2 regions of the Methylobacter sp. sgz302048 genome follow, and region 1 is predicted to be linked to the other one. Evidence: riboswitches for the same ligand, from Rfam matches in the RefSeq annotation. Region 1 holds a riboswitch; the other holds the start of a gene.

Region 1 (8,130 bases):
AACTCAATTTAATTTTAATATTTCCAAAAACGAATATTTTCAATATTCACATACACTGAGTGCGTCATAGAAGCATCAGTGGCTATCAAACAATCCCGTAAGAGAAAACTAAAATTTTTCCATAAATTTACTCAACTACACCAAAACTGCCAGAAACATCACTAACTATGAAAATACAACTATTGAATATCAGCATAGTAAATTTAAAACTAATATCCATTACTATTTCGAAGAAACTCTGGCAATAATAAATATTTTATGGAAAACCTTAACTTGCTGTTAATAGCTAGCGATAGGTTCTTTAGAAAAACTCAGCCCCACAGCGTATTGAGCAGTAAATAAATTTACTGCTCAACACTAGTTAATAATAGCCCTGATGATCAGGCATGGTTTCCGATTTATTTAATACCGTTCCTAGCAATTGAGTACCAGACAGCATCCGCAATGCTTTAGTAACTTCTTCGGGTGTATTGCCGCCTTCTTCAACCACAAGTAATGCCGCATCGAAATAGTCCATGCTGACCAAAACATCATCAGTGACCAGGACGGGCGGCAAATCAAATATTATAATTCTTGATTCGTAGTGGTTTTTTATATCGTTGATCAGACTCTTCATTCTGGGGCCGGACAACATTTCCGAAGATCCTGTCACCTGGCCTTTGCCTGGCAGCAGTACTAAACGCTCAAATCCAGGATTAACCAGGATATCGGATAAGGGTATATCGTTTTCTAAGTTCTTAATACCACTCAACCAGTAGCCTTCTGGATTGACCAGAATATCGGATAAGGGTATATCGGACGTGAGGTAATCGCTCAGGCCCTGCTCGACTTGCAGATCGAAATACCAGTGAATTTTTGGAAATCGTAAATCGAGATCGACAAGCAAGACTGTCTGATTGACTTCCATAGACATTGCGATAGCTAGATTAGCGGCAATCATCGATTTTCCTGCACCTTGCGTCGGAGCAGTTATGGCAAAACTGTTCCAGTTGTTTTCCCGCAATTGTTTGAGGACTTTTGTGCGCAGCATCCGAAACACTTCCGCTACCGGATCATGTTTCAGCATGGAGACTACTCTGCGCTCTTTCAACACTTCCTGATTGGCAGCATGTACTTTGGTTTTAGCATAGACAATGGCTTGCTCATCGGGAAACTTTTTTGTTTTCTGAGTGGCGACCTTGGCCTCGGGTTGTTTAGATTTTCTATATTTATCTAAAGCTTGCTGTATGTGTTCCAACTTTATTGCCCCATGTTCACTGTTTGCTCGTTTATTCTGGAATTCTACATCCATGCTCATCTTATGCTTGAGAATATAGATGTAATTACATAAGTGTAGCTTCTTTTATCGCTATAAAAAGCCTTAGATAATAGGCTTAAGCACTGATACCCTGAACTTGTGCTGCTTTTATCTTGCTTGTTTCTTTGAGCGCTTACCGCAGCTTTTGAATCTTTCCTTGCCAAAGACGATACAGGTGTTCGAGTGTATGCGGATTCACTTACACTACCTAACTAGTGCAGATATTCCATGCTGTCTCGGTCGAGTAAATTCGACCTTACATTTAGTGGTCCAATTTGAATAATCATGGTGTCAGCGGCACTTATTAAGCCGACATAAATTCAACTAAACGTATAATATCAGTTAAAACAGTATTGCTCCTTATCTTCCCTAAATATTCTACGCCGGATAATTATTGTAATTTTTTATTGTAAAAGCTTTTTAAACGTTTTTTATTTAAATAACTGATTATAAATTCCAACCATATAATCAGTTATCAAATCACCATAATAATTTACCGATGTTACGCATGGGCTTTATTTTATTCTGGCTGCGCGCTGACGACAGGTTGTGAGACCGATCTCACAGCAGAACTCGTCGCATGAATAGTGATGCGTACGCGTAGGTGCGAATTTACTTGTGCCCCTTGCGGGTATTCGCACTATTTATTAATGCCCATAGCTCGTGGAAGCGTTTCGGGTCGAATTAATTCGACCCTACAGTTGAATTCAAACAACCTTTCGCGCTGGCGATACTTTTTAAACTCGCCTCAATTCAATTGATGCGTAACATCAGCGATTTATATAAGCCCCAAGCGGTTCCAGGTTTTGTACCATAAAATATCAAGCGGCATATAAAGCATGTGTACTGATACTATCATGCCTAGCAGCAATACGCCTGCTATTATGCTGAAATTGATAATGTTTCTTCTGGTTCGATCGATGTCTTCCTGACTTTTAATATAGGGCACCACGACTAGTGGTTCCGCACCGACAATATGCGCCAAGGAACGGTGGCCTCTGATGCTATCGTCCATCATTTCTCTCAAAAGACCCGCTCCAAAACCGCCCCCTATCGAAGCTATAAAACCTATGAATAATAGTTTCAACCGATTAGGTTTAATAGGTTTGTTAGGCAGAAGCGGCGGCTCTATCAAGCTGAATTTTTCAGCCTTTTGCTCTTCTTCCAGCGTCTGCGCCAATTTGGCCTCAAGCTGTTTTGCCTTGAGTTCATTGTATTTAGCCTTGTTGTTATCCAGATCTCTCATCAATTCATAATAACCGCGCTCAACCTGATGAGTTTGTGATATGTTGACTTCCAACGCTTTTAATTTTTCCTGCAATTCGGCCCGGTGTATTCTGATGTTTGCCAGCTCAACCTCGGCCACATCAATTTCACTCTTAATTTGCAAAAGCGTTGGATCACTAATAGTTTGATTCGCCGGCTTTTTTGCAGCGGATGGACTCTGCGCGCCTGTCAACTCGGCAACTTTGCGCTGAGCAACCTTGACATCAGGATGATTATCGGAATATTGCTGACGTAATTTCGCCAGTTCCTGTTTCGCTTCCTGCAATTTGCTATCTGCCTCTGACTGCTCAGGGTTTTGTCCTGATTCAAGTATCTCGACTTGCCGTTTAACCCGCATGACATCCGGATGAGTGGCCGAATACTTGCTTAGTAGGCGTGCCTGTTCCAGTTTTAATTCAGCGAGTGATCTCGGTGCGCTTCCATCGGAGGTTGATGCAAGCGAATTTTGACCGGCTACAGCCATTTGCGATCTTAAGCTGATTTTCCGTTCATCAAGCATCTTTTCCCGCAAGTCCAATTGCTGAATTTCACTTTCGATACGGCTGACCGCTGATAAATTGACAGGTAATAGCTCGGGCAAGCTATCTCTGTATTTTTCTTTATATTCAGCCAGTTCATTCTCAATTTTCTGAATATCAATTTTAAACTTCTGCGCCTCGGCTTCCAGAAACACGGTTGTTTCTTCAGCCCGCTCAGTCCGGTTGCGGACGTTTTCATTTAAAAACAGGGTAACCAGTTCATTGGTTACTTTTTGTGCCAGCAATGGATCTTTATCATCAAACAACAATTTGAATGCGAGTGTCGCCTTGCTGTGCCTCCCTTGACTGATTACGTCGGCATTCACAAGTTCCAGATGAGCGTTCATCCGGAATTGTTCAGCCAGTTCTGCTGGCGTCAATTTTTCCTTCTGCTCGTGATACAGGTTAAATTTGTCAATTATTTTTGTCAGATTATCGGTCGTCATGACCCGCTGCTGAATCAGGCTGATACGCTCATCCGCATAACTGGTGACTGTTGATTTAACCAGATCGGTTGGAATTTGCTGCTGTTCAATCAGAATGGTGGCCTGGGATTGATAAACCGGCGGTAAAATCAACGCGACCGCAATGCTGGCAACCAATAATAAGAGCGCAGTGGCGGCAATCAGGTACTTTCGTCTACGCGCTATTTGCAGGTAATCTTTCAGGGTTTTAACGTTTTCTTCCATTACAGTCTCTATCTTGAAATACTTAAACCGGGCCAGTTGTAATTAATGGTCAACATGAATATATTTGAGTCCGCTGTGCTGTCCGGGTTTTTTCTGTCCTGGTTTCTGTAGGCGTAAGATGCCGATAATAACCAATCCTGGGTCAATTCCCAGTTAATATTAGGCGAAACCCATATATTTGTTCGGCTCTGCCCAAATCCGCCATTAATACCACTGACTGAATCCGTCTCGCGATAACTGGTTGTCAACCCGCTGGAAAACCTTTCGGTTATTTGATATAAAAAATCAAGGCTGATCAGGGTTTGCTCGGTTAATTGCCCTTGGCCTGAAGGAACCAAAGATCGGCTTAAGCCGAAATCTGACGACAGACTTTCTCCTTTGTAGTGCACACCGATATCTGTCAGGAAACCTGCCGATGTATCCTGATTTGTCGCCGTCAATAGCCCGGGAATGATTACTGTATCTATGTTTGTGTCCGTGATTCGTCCGCCGATGGTGCCGTTGAATTGCCATTCTTCCGATAATTGATAGGACGATGTCAGGTTTATCCCATAGCTGTTGCTTTCCGAGTTTATTTGCCCTGTCGAGTTGTAATTCGAATAAAATGTGGAAATGGACTGCGAAAATAATTCGCTCCACTGCCGTTGCCAGCCCACATTGATCGATTTAACTTCGTTGTCATTAAAGTTATTAATGACAGTGTCGTTATCACCAGAACCGGGGTTGGAATAGGTTGATTTTGAGTAGGATGCTGAACTGATCAGGCTGTCCAGTTCCGTGAATCTGTAAGAATAAGTCGGCGTGACTGTCAGGTTGTTGCGTCTTGCATTGGTTGCAAAGTTACCAGTGTCCTGCTCTGCAAAGTTCTGGCTGGGCACGACAGAATAACTCGCACTTAACCCCGTAAGGCTGCGTTCGGTCCTGTACTCGGTGCTTAAGCCATAGTCCTGTGGATTCTGATCGAGCTCTTCTATGTCTGTATAATGCTGGACACCATAACTGGCTCTACCTTGCACATCCCACGCTTCTGTCTTACGGGCAAAATTCAGCGTAGGCGTTAAATAGTAAATGAGGGACCCTTCCGGATTTTCGGATAACATCCTGACATTGTCGTTATAAGATAGCGACTGATTAACAATGCCATCAACTATCCATTCTGCGGCATCAAGACTGGAACAGAAAACGCTCGCGCCAACAATCAGCGCAATCCTTTTGCGATAACCGCGACATTTTCTTCCCTCTTGTTGAGATATGGTTTTCATGTGCTCAATATACTCTTAAACAGAGCGCGGTCACGGCACTACAATTACATCGCCACTCCGCAACAAGTGGTTGTTTTCCAATTTGTCGCCGTCTTCTACTTCGCCGTATTTAAATGCGATCGATTCGGATTTGTCGCCATTACGGCGTAGAATGACAATATCGTTAGCCTTCGCAAACGCTGTCAGGCCGCCGGCAAGACTCAACATCTGCATGACATCCATCGGCTGATACATAACGAACTGGCCCGGTTTTTTCACTTGGCCGATGACATAGATGGAATTACCTTCAGCTGACTTGACCGAGATATTGACTACTGGATCGGCAATAAACTCTGCGAGCCTTTCTTTCAAAATAGCCTGTATCTGGCTTATCGATTTGCCGGCGACTGAAATACTTCCCGCTAGCGGAAAACTTATGCTGCCATCGGGTAAAACCCGCACTTCCTTTTGCAAGGCTTCTTCATTCCAGACCGAGATATCAAGGATGTCACCGGAATTAACCGTATATTGGTTAGAGTCCGCATGCGCAGTCTGAAAAAAAATGGAAACTGCCAACAACAAAAAAATTCTCATAAAAAATAACATAATTTTTTACTACTATTCTGTGAAATTAAAAAAAGGGGCACTGAGCCCCTTTCAGTATAATGGAAAAATTAATTTCCTTATGCAACAGATTGTGCTGAACTAGCTTTTGCGACGTGAAAACCCGACTAAACCCATGATTGCAGAACCGAACAACCAAATAGCAGCTGGCACAGGCACCGCAGAAACGGCATCAAGTTTTAATTCGGAAGACAATCCAGAGTCGCCAACATTAGCTATGCCGAATATTACAGGACCGAAATAAGTCTCTGCAACTGTGTATGAAAATTTATTCCATCCGCTGTTGCCATAATCACCAACTGTGGCGACATCAGATAATTTAAAATATTGATCGCCTACGAAAAATGCGAAATCATTGTATGGCAAATAATCATTTGCTACAAATTTCCACATAAATTCAATAGTTTCTCCACCAAAGAAATCTGTGGATTGTATTAAGGAGCTATTGCCTGTAATTGAGCCGTAATACTGACCTTCAGGATGATCAGAATCATTTTTGACAGATCCCGTTCCTACTAAAGTCCAATCAGAAAAATCTCCCGTTTCGAATCCAATATTCAATAATGCTGCATTTGCATTTGAAATTGAAAACAGGAACAACAGACCTGCTAAAGATATTTTTTTCATAAATAACCTCTGAAACAACAAATTATAAATTAAGTATCATAATTTGCAGCCCGACTATCTTGGCAAACCCACCTAACCAAGACTCGTGGTTTTCCGCCCCTGCTTCACAACAGGTTTAGCCTTTATCATCCATGAACCGTGCCAACCGGGCGGTTGGTCACGAAATTAACAACTACCGTTCCAATTCGTTGATAGCATCCAGCGGTCAATTGCAACGCGCCAGAAGATAAACATAATAAAAACAGTTATCTATATAACCTTGAACAAAAAATTACTATGTATTTTAAAAAAGGTTTTTGACGTTACATAACGATAAAACATTATATCGTCCGGTACGGCAAATAAGACAATTAAGTTATGTTTATGAGCCCTATTCTATAAAAAACTTCTTATTTGTCTATATAATTTTTCACATTTCTTCTATGTAATTTTTTACATCTTTCAAATAACATTCTATACCATAGAGCTAATAAGCTTTCGCTCCCAAAAAACCTTTAAAGACAGTCAGTATTACAATTTTAATATCCAGCCACAAAGACCAGTTTCTTATATAGGCCAGATCATATTGTATTCTTTTTTCCATTTTGTCTAAGGTATCCGTTTCTCCCCGATAACCGTTTATCTGCGCGTATCCGGTTATCCCCGGTTTTACTATATGCCTGAGCATGTAGCCTTTTATTTGTCCGCGATACCATTCATTATGCGCTACCGCATGGGGCCTGGGACCAACGATTGACATTTTCCCCTGTAAAACATTAATAAATTGGGGCAATTCATCCAGTGATGTACGTCTTAAGAAAGCGCCCAGTCTTGTTACTCTGGGATCATTCTTTCGAGCTTGTTTAATATTGTTGTCGTCTTCGCTGACAGTCATCGTTCTGAATTTCCAAACGACTATTTCCTCGCCTCCAATGCCGTATCGACGCTGTTTGAATATCACCGCTCCAGGCGAGCTTATTCTGACACTAGCGCTAATAATTAGTAACGGAATTGCAATTAATATTAGAATAATCAGACTGACCACTATATCAAAGGCTCTTTTTATAACGCCATCAACCCCGTAAAAAGGGGTATCACGAATACTTATGACAGGTATACCTTTTATATGATGCAAACTGGATCTTAACAGATCGAACACAAATAAATCAGGGACATAATAAACTGAAACAGTCGAATCCGATAATTGCTCTATCAATTCTTTAATTTTTAGCTCTGTCCGCAAGGGAAGTGTAATATAAACAATATCAATAGCTCCGCCTTTGGCATCTTTAATTAATTGTTGAAAACTACCTTTCAATTTATTTTCGGCTAAGGCGCCTCCATCAATTTCTGTTTCCTGCTCATCATCATAAAAGCCGACAAAATGCAGCCCCATCGATTCTTCTTCGGCAAATATATTTTTTAACTCAACACCTAACCGGTTTGCTCCGACAATCGCTGCTCGGCGGGTATTTCTTCCCTTTTTTCTGATTATGCCGGCAATACTGCTGACGATAATGTGCCAGGAGACTATCTCCACAGGCACTGCCCCAATCCACATCCAAAAATAATATCTGTAAACAGGATCCACCAAGGGGTAAGCCTGATCAATCCCCATTATTACAACCAATACCCAGAACCATGAAAAAAGAATACGCTTTATTTCAATGTGGATAGATAGCCCTCGGCTTTGCCGATACAACTCGTTGAATTCTGCAAAGATACCGAAAACTACGATCGAAATCAGAAGCCACCAAGTTTGCTTGCGGTCCCACTCAGTAGCGTTGAGATCAAGAATGGCCCATAAAGTCAATCCAATAACAATAACGTCCAGCAATCGCGCCAATGCTATTAACTTATTGCTATGA
Region 2 (8,130 bases), 1.5 Mb from region 1:
CCATACCGGCCACAAACGCATAAAATGCGAGCAAAGACGCACCGTGCCTCAAACCGCCTGATCGTCAGCAAGAAAGCTCATCCGACATTACTATGAATCTGAAACTTCATTTGCTATCGCGCATCATCCTGATCGGCTTTGCCTGCCTGATCGCAACGACAGGCTGGGTGCTGTATCAGGCCGATCAGGAATTCCGGCATGAGGCCCGTTCAAAGGCTGACTCAATAGGCAGACAACTGGAATTGCAGCTGCTGCGCATCAATGCGGGCTTCGATCACACGGCGCGCTTCCCTGATCTGGGGCTATGGCAACAGATGGGCGCCATCTCCGGCGCTTGCGTGTGGTTCATACCGGCAGACGGGGATCAGGTCCGCAGTGTTTGCAGCGGCGGCAATACCTCTGCCCAGAGCGGGCCGGACTGGTTCGAAAGCATTTACCGGTGGGCGTTCAAGCCTGGTTTTGAGACTATGCGCCCGGTTGCCTTTCGTAACCATGTTTATGGCGCCGTCGTCGTCGCGCCCAGCGCCGAAATCGAGATCGCCAGCACTTGGCAACAGCTTCGCGGCCTGATGGGACTGTCCGCAACAACCGTGCTGGCCCTTTGCCTGCTGGTTTATGTCACGGTGAACCGCGCCTTGCGGCCTGCGCAAGTGATTGTTGCCGGCCTGGAAAGCATGAGCAATGGAAATTTGTCTGACCGCCTGCCCGCTTTCGAGCTGGCCGAATGGCAGCGCACCGGCCAAGCTATCAATCAACTGGCGGCCAGCCAGCAGCAGCTGCTCGCCGAGCGCCGGATGCTGGCCCTGAAGTTGCTGACCGTTCAGGAGGAAGAGCGCCGCTATCTGGCGCGCGAGCTGCACGATGAGTTCGGCCAATGTCTGGCCGCCATCAACGCCGTCACTGCCTCCATGATGCAGACGGCGGAACAGGACTGCCCTGCGCTGGTTCCCGAAGGCAAAAACATCGCCCGCATTACCGGTCACATGATGGATTTATTGCGCGGCATGCTGCTGCGATTGCGGCCCATGGATATTGATGAACTGGGATTGTCGGTCGCGTTGAACAGCCTGATAACCGGCTGGAATGCCCGAAACGGCGGCAAAATTCACTATCAGCTGACCATCAACGGCGATCTTGGCCAACTGCCCGAGCCCGTGCCTGTCAACATCTTCCGCATCGTGCAGGAATGCCTGACCAATATCGCCAAGCATTCGGGCGCCGCCAACGCGAAAGTCATGATCAAACTGTCTGATGGACTTGTAGAACTGCAGGTAGAAGACGACGGCATCGCCGACAAACTGCCGTTTGAAGACAGTTCCGGCATCGGCCTGCTCGGCATGCGCGAGCGCGTGACGGCGCTGGGCGGCCAGCTGACGCTGGCTCCGATTCAGACCGGCGGACTCATGGTCCGGGCATGGCTGCCGTTGCAGCCTGCGACAGGAGCCCCGGCATGACAACCTCAACGTACATCAGGATCTTGCTGGTCGACGATCATGCCATCGTCCGCGAAGGCTACCGCTCTCTGCTGGAAAAGCAACCCGGACTGGAGGTCGTCGCGGAGGCGGCTGACGGCCTGGAGGCCTATGCCCGCTTTAAGGAATGCAATCCCGATCTGGTCATCATGGATCTTTCGCTGCCCGGCCAGGGCGGGCTTGAGGTTATCGCACGCATCCGGCAGCGCCGCTCCGATGCCAGAATCCTGGTTTTCAGCATGCACCAGCATCCGGGATTTGCGGTTCAGGCCGCGCGGGCTGGGGCATTAGGCTACGTCACCAAGAGCAGTGCCCCCGATGTCCTGATCCGGTCCGTCTACGACGTCCATGCCGGCCGCCACACGCTGAGCGCCGATATTGCCCAGGCGCTTGCCCTGGAAAAGCTGGGCGCCGACCGCATCGCGCTGGAAGACCTGACCGTGCGCGAATTCGAGATTCTGCGCCTGCTGGCCGAAGCGCGCCCGACCGAAGACATCGCCCGCCTGCTGCATATCAGCCCAAAAACCGTGCTGAACTGCCATTACCTGATCAAGAAGAAACTGGGCGTCGCCAGCGATATCGAACTGACCCGTCTGGCCATCAGGATGAACGTGGTCAGCCTGCTGGAACTGTCGGGACCGCTGTAGGCGCTTTAATCCGCCCCAAAATGATCACGGTCCAATGGGCTTAAAGACTGTGTAATCAGAAGCTATAGCGTGTTTCATCAGGTTGATGCGCAATAAAAAAGGGAGCATTGCGCCCCCTTTAGAGATATTTCTAATTGACCGGATCAAGCCTCTGAAGCGCTTGTTTTACGGCGCGAGAAACCGGCTAGCCCAACCATTGCCGAACCGAATAACCAGACTGCCGCTGGCACGGGAACGGCTGATATATTCTCAGCCGACATTTCCGCATAGGCGTGTCCGATGATGATGTCGGTGTCAAATAAGCCGGCTAGACCATTTAAGGATAAGCGCAGCGCATTGACCGTCATTGAACAAAAAGAATTGGAGCAATCCGCTATCTGTTCGTTGAGAATTAAAGTGGCACCAATGAGTCCAAGTGCATTTAAATCAATTATGGAATTTGCGCCGGCATTGGCGTCAACTTGGATATCCTGGCCCAATATGCTCAAGTTTAGCGATGTGATATTAGCACCTCCTGAGGCAGTCAGGTTGCCATAATCCCCCGTTACCTCGGCGCTGGAGCTTAAAGTAACATTATCCAGCTCAAGCAGGCTTGAAAGGCCTAAAATCGATAAAAGATCAGCATTGATGTTTAAATCTTCGACGCCGCCGGACGCGCCAGTGGTTTTACTGCCGGCCGATCCATCAACATTGGAATTCGCCGATCCATTAATTGTATCGGCTGAGGCATGAGCTTGAACTCCTAATATAGTGGCGCCAGCATTAAGATCTAAAAGCGCATTATTCAGACTATATGGCGCCGGAGCTGTTCCCGATATACCTGCAAGTGTTGTTACTGACAGCAAGTTTGAGTTTAGAACATCCAAATTTACAAAGAGCCCATATCCTTCACTGTTAGCATTAACGATCGCGGCGCCCGCGCTTGGGGTAAAAGTAACAGATGCCAGCGTTAATGCGGCGGCTCCCAAAAAATAAGCTTGTTTTTTCATTATTATAAATTCCAAAATATTACAAATTATGTTGAAAAATAATTTGCAACCCAGCCGTCTTCTATCATTAACCTTTAATAAAGACCCGTAGCTTTCCGTCCCCGCCTCGCGGCGAGTTTGGCTTTTATATTTTTTAACGTCTCCGGCATCCAGCCACAAAGTAAAGCCAATGGAAGAACTCGATTGAGAAAAGCTTTTTCAACATCGTCTCCATTTTTTACTTCTCCAATTCCAGCAATTCCACCTGGTTTCAGTACCTTGATCGTACAGCACCTTAAAAACAACTTAAAAACAACTTAATTTTTTTAATTAACGCCAGTATACTCAGGCCGCATCTGCAAGTTGTTAGCAATTTGTTATTTTTGTGTTAGAGTCTGGGATTATTCTATTCAGGCTTTTTATGCTTGTGTCAATGGATCAAGATTCTATTTATGAATTTGGAACGTTTCGCCTGGAAATAGCAACTTATCTATTGTGGGAAGGTGAAACACCCGTCAATTTACCGCCCAAGATTTACCGCTTATTGCTTTATTTTCTGCAGCATGCAGGTCAGTTAATATCGCGGGAAGAGTTGTTCAATGCGGTGTGGGATGGCCGGATTGTCGATGATTCGGCATTACGGCTGGCCGTTAATTCCTTGCGCAATATTTTGCAGGACGACCACAAAACACCACGTTTTATATCAACGGTCAACAGGCGGGGCTACCGTTTTCTGGCCGATGTCGCCGTTAATCGGCCTCATGATAATGTTACCCTTTTGCATTACCAACCTAAAATTGAGCCTTCACCGGCCTGGATTGAACGCCTTTCGGAATTGGATCTGCTTCAGAGAGCCTTTCATCAGGCGGCTAGAAAAGAGCGATGCCTGTTTTTTCTGAGCGGTGAGCGCGGCGCGGGCAAAACTACCTTGATCGATATGTTCCTTTCCAGAATCATATCCCCCAACCTGGCCGTACTCCGTGCCCGGGGCGTGCAACTGCACGGGACTGCGGAACCCTTCCTGCCCTTATTGGAGGCTCTGGAACGTCGTTGCCGCGAACCCTCCGGAAAAACATTGATTGAGCGTCTGGAACAGACTGCTCCCACCTGGCTCTTCCAAATGTCGAATCTGTTGAGCGATGACAAACTTGCAGCCATCATTCCAAAAGTCTCCCAAAACAATACGCGCCGCATGTTGAGAGAGGCCGCCGAATTTTTTGAGAATTTGAGTACCGGTTCGACCTTTATCCTAATTATCGATAACGCGCAATGGGTTGATCAAGCGACTCTGGACTTAATCGCCTTGTTGGCATTTCGGCGCTCTGAAGCGAAACTGTTGATCATCGTCAGTTATCGCCTTTGCGAAAACAGCGCCGCTGCCCAGCGCATTGAGAAACTACGCGAAGAGCTGCATCACCGCGGCTTGTGCCAGGAACTGTTCCTGCAATGCTTGGCTCAGGTTGAGTTCCCGGAAGCTGGATAATTTAAGAGAAATTGCTGTTTTCCGACCTGGCCGACAACCGGTTCTCCAGTATCGCTTCCTTGCCTTCGTTTGACATTTCACTGAACCCGGAAGCCCTGCCTGAGCTTTCCAAGCCGAGGCTATTCTTACTGAATGTAGACAATAAAATAATCACAGCGCCCCTGCCAAACCCGTAACTCGTGATGATGATGCTCATCATCAGAAACAGGCGAAACGCCGCCGGCAACAGTCCTTCGGCCGGAACTGGCGCATCCAGTACCGGAAATACGGCCTGCAGAAGAAACAGGCTCGAATTGGTGAATGCGCCGACCACCATGGCCCAGCGCACATGCCAGGGCAGCGGCACCTTGGCCGCATAAAAGCCGAACAGCAGCGCGCTCATTAACAGAAAATCCAGATGCGCCTGCAGCAAGCGCGTGATCTTGCCCTGAAAAACCAGCTTGAGCGGCGACATGCCCAAATTCATGCCCACCATGCACCACGCCAGCACCAACGCCGCCAGCAGCCATAAAGCGGCGCCTCTGATTAAAAGCACATTGCCCGCATGTCTTGAATCCTGATCCATACCTAATTGCCTCATGTTCTGCCCTATTCATTTGAATTCATACTGTCTCTTCAGTATAAATACACGGCCGATCACACGCCTGCCTTGGACGGAACAATTGTTTGACTGAAACGGCAATAGGCCGTCCATTTACACACAACGCGCTTGTCTCTACTATTGGCAAAAGCCGGTTTCTATCTCAGGAGTTTTGATTATGGATATTTATGGCTCGATAGCCTCGGAGTCCTCAAAAGATTCAGGCATGACGCCGGAAATCAAGCTATCGACCGCTGATCTCCCGGCGCGAGAGCGGCATGAATGGCTGCGCGAAGTGATAGGGCGGGAATATGCCAATGTCGAAGTCACACCGCCGGCCGACGGCAGCCTGTTCAATGAGATGACGATATACCCGTGGCAGAATTTGCGCCTGTCCGCCATACGGTCGAGCGCCATTTGCCTGGAGCGGCTGCCGCGCGAGCCGCATTTGGTCAGTCAGGATGCCTACTTTGCGGTCGTCCTGCTCTCAGGCGGCTACCTGCTGGAGCAAAACGGCAAAACCGTTGTTCTGCAGCCGGGGGATATGACGCTTTACGACGCCACGCAGCCCCATCGCATACACTGCCCGCAGCACTTTTCGAAACTGATCGTTTCGGTCCCAAGGCCGATGCTCCGGGACAGAATAGCCGGCATTGAGCATTGCACGGCACTGCGTATCCCCGGCAATAAAGGCATCGGTTCCGTGGCGGCCAATTTCATCCGCACTGCTGCGAGCCAGACCGGCCAATTGAATGCGCAGGAATTTTCCGCGCTAGCCGATCATTCCCTTGATCTGCTGACATTGGCGTTGGCCTCTGTGCGCCCGGCAAACTTCAACGTGTCCAGAAGCCGTTCCATCGCGCTGAACAGAGTCAAGGCATTCATCGAACGCCATCTTGCCAATCCGGATCTGGATACCGCGCGGGTCGCCGGCGGCGTCGGCTTGTCGCCGCGCTATATCAATGATTTGTTTAAGGACGAAGACACTTCCCTGATGCGCTATATCTGGCAGCGACGGCTCGAAAACTGCCGGAAAGACCTGATTGACCCAGTCCACGCCGGTCATCGGCTTTCCGACATCGCATTCCGCTGGGGCTTCAACGATTTGTCGCACTTCAGCCGCGCGTTCAAGCAGCGCTTCGGCTGCTCGCCGACAGAATACCGGCAGCAGCCGAAAGCCTAACGGATAGGCCTTAAAACGGCATTCAGCGAAGCGCTGACGATATCGGCATGGCAGGCTATGCCGGTATGCGCCCCGCCGTTGTATTTCAGCCGGACATAACAGGCGGCTTTGGCATCGCTGCCGGCCGTTATGGCGTGTTCGTGATAGTCGGTGATTTCGATAACCTGGCCCAACTGCCGTTCCAGCGCGTTGACAAACGCGTCCAGCGCGCCGTTGCCGGTTCCTGTCACCGTTATCTCTCCCGCCCCCGAAACCAGACGCGCAGCAATCGTTTCATGCTGGTCGTGATCGAGATGAAATCCGGCCAGTTGGTAAACCGGCTGCACGGCGAGATAAGTCTGCTCGAACAAGGCCACCAGCTGCTGCGCGCTTATCTCCTGGGCCTCTGCTTCGGTCCGGCGCTGCACGATCTGGCTGAATTCGATCTGCAGCCAGCGCGGCAGTTGCAGGCCCAGCTCCCGCTCGATGATATAAGCGGCGCCGCCTTTGCCGGACTGGCTGTTGATGCGGATGACCGCCTGGTAATCGCGCCCGACATCGGCCGGGTCGATGGGCAGATAGGCGACGTTCCACGGCTGCCCCGGCCGGCGGGCTTCAAGGCATTTTTTGATCGCATCCTGATGGCTGCCCGAGAAAGCCGTGAACACCAGATCGCCGGCATAGGGATGGCGCGGATGCACGGCAATCTGGTTTAACTGGCTGACCTGGCGGCTGATTGAGCCCAGGTCGGAAAAATCCAGCTCGGGATCGACGCCCTGGCTGTACAGATTCATGGCCATGACCATGATATCGGCATTGCCGGTGCGCTCGCCGTTGCCGAACAGCGTGCCCTCGACGCGCTGGGCGCCGGCCATGAGCCCCAATTCGGCGGCCGCTACCGCGCAGCCCCGGTCGTTGTGGGTATGCAGGCTGATGATGACCGCCTCGCGATGCCGGATATGCGTGCTGAACCATTCGATCTGGTCGGCGTAGACATTCGGCGTCGAGACTTCAACCGTCGACGGCAGGTTGAAGATAATCGGCCGCTCGGCTGTCGGCTGCCAGACATCGGCGACGGCGTTGCAGATTTCCACGGCGAAATCCGGTTCCGTCGCGGTAAAGCTCTCCGGCGAATACTGAAACTGCCACGCGGTCTCCGGCTGCGCCGCGGCGCATTCCTTCATCACCCGCGCGCCGTCCACGGCCAGCGCGATGATGCCATTCTTGTCCATCTTGAAGACCTGCTCGCGCTGCGCTCTGGACGTGGAATTATAAAAATGCATGATGGCCCGTTTTGCGCCTTTTAAAGCCTCGAAACTGCGCCGGATCAACGCTTCGCGCGCCGGCATCAGCACCGATACCGCGACATCGTCCGGTATCAGTTGCTGCTCGATCAGCAGGCGGATAAAGTCATAATCGGTCTGCGAGGCCGAAGGAAAGCCGACGGCGATCTCCTTGAAGCCGATTCGGACCAGGAGCTTGAAGAAAGCCGTTTTCTGCTCGATGGTCAAGGGATTAATCAGCGCCTGATTGCCGTCGCGCAGATCCTCGCTGCACCAGATGGGCGCCTGTTCAATCCGCCGGTCGGGCCACTGCCGTTGCGGCAGGCTGATGACTGGACAAGGCTCGTACTTATGATGATCGAAAACCGCTCGCTGTGCTGTATTCATAATGCCTCCTCGCTCAATTATCGTTAAATGAAGCCACAGTATAGGGAAAAGGCTTGAGCGAATGATTGCCAATATGCCGGCAAAAACAGCTTTTTAAGCAATTATTGCTTACTGATCGTCATCTGTTTGTATAATCATTTCCGCCATT

Evidence for each region. A riboswitch is a leader RNA that binds a small molecule or an ion and turns the genes downstream of it on or off. The one in region 1 is predicted to bind cyclic di-GMP.
Region 2: another riboswitch for cyclic di-GMP. It lies ahead of ACTNE6_RS18810 (choice-of-anchor P family protein); the one in region 1 lies ahead of ACTNE6_RS05360 (VPLPA-CTERM sorting domain-containing protein).

The regions. Positions count from the first base shown of each region.
Region 1 is NZ_CP197401.1:1,095,031-1,103,160, reverse strand. It holds gene ACTNE6_RS05385 (right-handed parallel beta-helix repeat-containing protein) at 1-43, opposite strand, end outside; gene ACTNE6_RS05380 (CpsD/CapB family tyrosine-protein kinase) at 362-1,291, opposite strand; gene ACTNE6_RS05375 (GumC family protein) at 2,076-3,791, opposite strand; gene ACTNE6_RS05370 (hypothetical protein) at 3,800-5,053, opposite strand; gene ACTNE6_RS05365 (polysaccharide biosynthesis/export family protein) at 5,084-5,626, opposite strand; gene ACTNE6_RS05360 (VPLPA-CTERM sorting domain-containing protein) at 5,738-6,283, opposite strand; cyclic di-GMP riboswitch class I at 6,325-6,413, opposite strand; gene ACTNE6_RS05355 (undecaprenyl-phosphate glucose phosphotransferase) at 6,750-8,130, opposite strand, start outside.
Region 2 is NZ_CP197401.1:4,188,502-4,196,631, forward strand. It holds gene ACTNE6_RS18800 (ATP-binding protein) at 93-1,454, shown strand; gene ACTNE6_RS18805 (response regulator) at 1,451-2,119, shown strand; gene ACTNE6_RS18810 (choice-of-anchor P family protein) at 2,263-3,108, opposite strand; cyclic di-GMP riboswitch class I at 3,150-3,240, opposite strand; gene ACTNE6_RS18815 (AAA family ATPase) at 3,521-4,570, shown strand; gene ACTNE6_RS18820 (hypothetical protein) at 4,572-5,150, opposite strand; gene ACTNE6_RS18825 (helix-turn-helix domain-containing protein) at 5,329-6,333, shown strand; gene leuA (2-isopropylmalate synthase) at 6,330-7,982, opposite strand.